DNA from 2 places in the Pannonibacter tanglangensis genome. Region 2 is predicted to be linked to the other one. Evidence: predicted binding sites of a transcription regulator. Region 2 holds the regulator's gene; the other holds the start of a gene.
The links. The regulator HrcA, encoded in region 2, represses chaperone genes, less so after heat shock. The targets are predictions, from matches to a motif close to GTTAGCACTCNCNNNNNGNGAGTGCTAAC.
Positions count from the first base shown of each region.

Region 1: groES (co-chaperone GroES) is a predicted target of HrcA. The motif match lies at 1,151-1,179, and genes of this name have one in related genera.

Region 1 is NZ_JAABLQ010000001.1:2,713,486-2,715,873, forward strand. It holds gene GWI72_RS12065 (sigma-54-dependent transcriptional regulator) at 1-606, shown strand, start outside; gene GWI72_RS12070 (TIGR03067 domain-containing protein) at 639-1,022, shown strand; gene groES (co-chaperone GroES) at 1,279-1,566, shown strand; gene groL (chaperonin GroEL) at 1,627-2,388, shown strand, end outside.
Region 2 is NZ_JAABLQ010000003.1:140,453-142,840, reverse strand. It holds gene GWI72_RS17665 (molybdopterin-synthase adenylyltransferase MoeB) at 1-458, opposite strand, end outside; gene hrcA (heat-inducible transcriptional repressor HrcA) at 550-1,596, opposite strand; gene rph (ribonuclease PH) at 1,816-2,388, shown strand, end outside.

The DNA of each region.
Region 1 (2,388 bases), on a different contig from region 2:
CTGGGGGGCAGCGGCAAGGACATCGACGTGGACATCCGTCTGGTCTGCTCGACCAGCCGCGATCCGCTCGCCGAAGTGGCGGCCGGGCGCCTCCGGGAAGATCTCTACTACCGTCTGCATGTGCTGCCGGTGCAGGTTCCGCCGCTGCGCGACCGGCGGGACGACATCCTGCCGCTGGCCCACGCGTTCCTCGCCCGCTTTGCCGGAGAGGAGGCACGCAGCTTCCGCAACTTCGACGCGGATGCCGAGGCGCGGCTGCTCAGCTACGGCTGGCCGGGCAACGTGCGCCAGCTGGAAAACACCATCCGCCAGATCGTGGTGATGAACGACGGCGGCTCGGTGAGCTACGAGATGCTGCCGCTGGTGATCCGCGACACCTTCAACCGGGCGCGCGCTCCCGCAGAGGACGTCCGCGACAGGCGACGTCCGGCCCGCAGCGGACGACCGCACTCGAGCATCGAGCCGCTCTGGGCGCAGGAACGCCGGATCATCGAGGATGCGCTGGATGCCTTCGACGGCAACATCGCCCTCGCCGCGGCCGCGCTCGAGATCAGCCCCTCGACCATCTACCGGAAACGCCAGTCCTGGTCCGAACGGCTGCAGTAACGCCTCGCAGCGCCTCTCGTGGATACATAACCATGACGCCTGACACGCGCACAGATCTGGAGGCCCTGCAGGGTCGCTGGCTCCAGGTTCGCTTCGAGGAGAACGGCCTCGTCGATCCGCCGGACAGCCATGGCCTGCCCGGCGCGATCACGACGATCACGGGCACCCGGTTCCATGTCGCCATTCCGGGCGGCGAGACGATCCTTGAGGGGCTGTTCGAGCTGGACGCAACCACGCAGCCGAAATCCATCACCTGGATCGACACGATCGGCGAGGATGCCGGCAAGCGCCTGCCGGCGATCTACAGGCTTGAACCCGACAGCTTCGTGTTCGTGGCCGCCGACGCGGGCATGAACCGTCCGACGGAGTTCACGACCCGCCCCGGCCTGACCCTGCGCGGCTTCGTCAGGGCCTGACCCGCGCAGGTCCCCGGCGCGGGTCGTTTACCGTGTTTTCCGACACCTGTCGCCGTCTGCCCCGCCCCTGATTTTTTGCACGCGGCCGGCATTGACATCCCGCAGCCCCGCTCCTACATCGTGGACGCGTTAGCACTCGCTGTTGAGGAGTGCTAACAGGACGCGGGATCTCCTCCCGCGCTCTCTCGAGCCATCAACCTAATGGATTGCGTGCTGCTTTCAGATGGGGGCACGCCGCATGAGAGGAAAGAGCCAAATGACGTTTCGTCCGCTGCACGACCGTGTCGTTGTTCGTCGCGTAACCTCGGAAGAGAAGACCGCCGGCGGCATCATCATTCCGGACACCGCCAAGGAAAAGCCGCAGGAAGGCGAAGTCGTCTCCGTCGGCCCGGGTGCCCGCAAGGACAACGGCGAGCTGATCCCGGTTGACGTTAAGGCTGGCGACCGCGTGCTGTTCGGCAAGTGGTCCGGCACCGAAGTCAAGATCAACGGCGAAGACCTGCTGATCATGAAGGAATCCGACATCATGGGTGTGATCGCCTGATCTTCTGGCGGATATCCTGATCGTTCCGACATCAACCCAAGTTACAAGTGAGACGAGAAAATGGCTGCTAAGGACGTAAAGTTCGGCGCTGATGCCCGTGAAAAGATGCTGCGCGGCGTGGACATCCTCGCCAACGCCGTGAAGGTGACCCTCGGCCCGAAGGGCCGCAACGTCGTGCTCGACAAGGCCTTCGGCGCACCGCGCATCACCAAGGACGGTGTCTCCGTCGCCAAGGAAATCGAGCTCGAAGACAAGTTCGAGAACATGGGCGCCCAGATGGTGCGCGAAGTGGCCTCGAAGACCAACGACATCGCCGGTGACGGCACCACCACCGCGACGGTTCTGGCCCAGGCCATCGTCAAGGAAGGCGCCAAGGCCGTTGCCGCCGGCATGAACCCGATGGACCTGAAGCGCGGCATCGACCTCGCCGCTGCCGAAGCCGTCAAGCACCTGATCGCCTCTTCCAAGAAGATCACCACTTCGGAAGAAGTTGCCCAGGTCGGCACCATCTCGGCCAACGGCGACAAGCAGGTCGGCCGTGACATCGCTGAGGCGATGCAGAAGGTCGGCAACGAGGGCGTGATCACCGTCGAGGAAGCCAAGTCTCTCGAGACCGAGCTGGAAGTCGTCGAGGGCATGCAGTTCGACCGCGGCTACCTGTCCCCGTACTTCGTCACCAACGCCGAGAAGATGCTCGCCGAGCTGGAGAAGCCGTTCATTCTCCTGCACGAGAAGAAGCTCTCCAACCTGCAGTCGATGCTGCCGGTCCTCGAGGCCGTGGTGCAGTCGGGCAAGCCGCTCCTCATCATCGCTGAAGACGTC
Region 2 (2,388 bases):
CCAACCGCCGCCGTGATCAGCGGCTTCTGCCGGAAGAAACAGGCGTCCGAGACCAGGTAGCGCGTGGCGAAATTGTCCGAACCGTCGATCACCAGGTCGTAGCGGCCGACGACCGACAGCGCGTTGTGTCCGGCCAGCCGCTCGGGATGCGGTTCGACGGTGACATAAGGATTGAGCCGCGCAATCGCCTCGGCCGCGCTCGCCACCTTCGGTTCCCCGAGGTGGTCCGTGTCATGGATCACCTGGCGCTGCAGGTTGGACAACGACACCGTGTCGTTGTCGACGATCCCGAGCGTGCCGACACCGGCCGCCGCCAGATACTGCAGCACCGGCGCGCCAAGGCCGCCGGCCCCCACCACAAGCACCCGCGCGGCCTTCAGCTTCTGCTGTCCCGGCCCTCCGATCTCGCGCAGGACGATGTGGCGGGCGTAGCGTTCCAGTTCGGCAGGCGACAGCATCGGAGATCCTGGGGGACTGGCCCGTCGCCGTGCGGCGGGCCATCGGGGACAAGGGGAAGCGGAAAGCGGAAGGGGGCAGCGGGACGGCCGGTCAGCCCACCAGACGGCTGACCAGACGGGCCGTGTAGTCCACCATCGGGATGACGCGGGCGTAGTTCAGGCGCGTCGGTCCGATCACGCCGAGCACGCCGATGATCCGCTGCTCGCGGTCACGGTAGGGCGACACCACCAGCGAGGAGCCGGACAGGGAGAACAGCTTGTTCTCCGACCCGATGAAGATGCGCACGCCGTCGCCCTTCTCGGCAAGCCCGAGAAGCTGGATCAGGTCGCGCTTGTTCTCCAGATCGTCGAACAGCAGCCGCACCCGCTCGAGATCCTCGGCGGCCCCCACGTCGGTGAGCAGGTTCGACTGCCCGCGCACGATCAGCGTGTCGCCATCGCCGGAATCTCCGCCCCAGACCGCAAGCCCGGTCTCGACGATCTTCTGCGTCAAGAGGTCCAGCTCTGCCTGGTCGGCCTCCCGCAGGCGCTCCAGCTCGCGGCGCACGTCGGCCAGCGTCCGGCCCTGGATCTGGGCGTTGAGGTAGTTGGACGCCTGCACCAGCGCCGAGGAGGGCAGGTTCGGGGGCAGGTCGACGATGCGGTTTTCCACCGATCCATCCTCGCCCACCAGCACCGCCAGCGCCCGCAGGGGCTCGATGCGGATGAATTCGACATGCTTCAGGCGGATGTCCTGCTTGTGGGTCAGCACCACGGCCGCGCCGCTGGTCAGGCCCGACAGGAGCTGGGTGGCTTCCGTCAGCACCTGCTCGGAATTGCGTCCGCCCGAGGCGCGCACCTGCACGTCGATCCGCTCGCGTTCCTCGCGCGACAGGTCGCCGACTTCCAGCAGCGCGTCGATGAAGAAGCGCAGCCCCGTCTCGGTCGGCAGCCGCCCGGCGCTGGTGTGCGGGGAATAGAGCAGTCCGAGATGTTCCAGATCCGCCATCACGTTGCGCACCGACGCGGGCGAGAGCGACATGCCGAGGCCGCGCGCCACATTGCGCGACCCGACCGGCTCGCCCGTGTCCAGATAGCTTTCCACGATGGAGCGGAAGATCTCGCGAGACCGCTTGTCCAGCTCGCTCAAGCTCACCATTCCAGCCTCTCGTGCACGTGGGTCTCCTGACACCGGTCCGGGCGCACCACGCACCCGGTCCGTTCCGGTTAAAGATATAGGATCAAATCGGCCGTCAAGCGCAAGCAGACCTTTGCGTCGGCAAGCGCCAGCGGCTACAAGCGCGCGACAGGCACCGCAGTCAGCCCGGCCACGCCGGACCGACCTCGGCCCGAACTTGCACGAACCATGGAGCTGACCATGCGCCCCTCCCGGCGAGCTGCCGACGAACTGAGACCCGTCACGCTGGAGCGCGGCGTCGCCAAGCATGCCGAAGGCTCCTGTCTGGTGAAGTTCGGCGACACGCATGTCCTGTGCACCGCCAGCCTCGAAGATCGGGTTCCGCCCTGGTTGCGCGGCCAGAACCGTGGCTGGGTGACCGCCGAATACGGCATGCTGCCGCGCGCCACGGGCGAGCGCATGCGCCGCGAGGCCTCTGCCGGCAAGCAGTCCGGCCGCACCCAGGAAATCCAGCGTCTGATCGGCCGCTCCCTGCGCGCCGTGGTCGATCTGGAGGCCCTCGGCGAGAACCAGATCACCATCGACTGCGACGTCATCCAGGCCGATGGCGGCACGCGCACCGCATCCATCACCGGTGCCTGGGTCGCGCTGCATGACTGCATCGAGTGGATGCGCGCCCGCGAAATGGTCAAGAAGCAGGTGCTGAAGGATCATGTCGCCGCGATCTCCTGCGGCATCTACAACGGCGCCCCGGTGCTCGACCTCGATTACGCCGAGGATTCCACCGCCCAGACCGATGCCAACTTCGTCCTG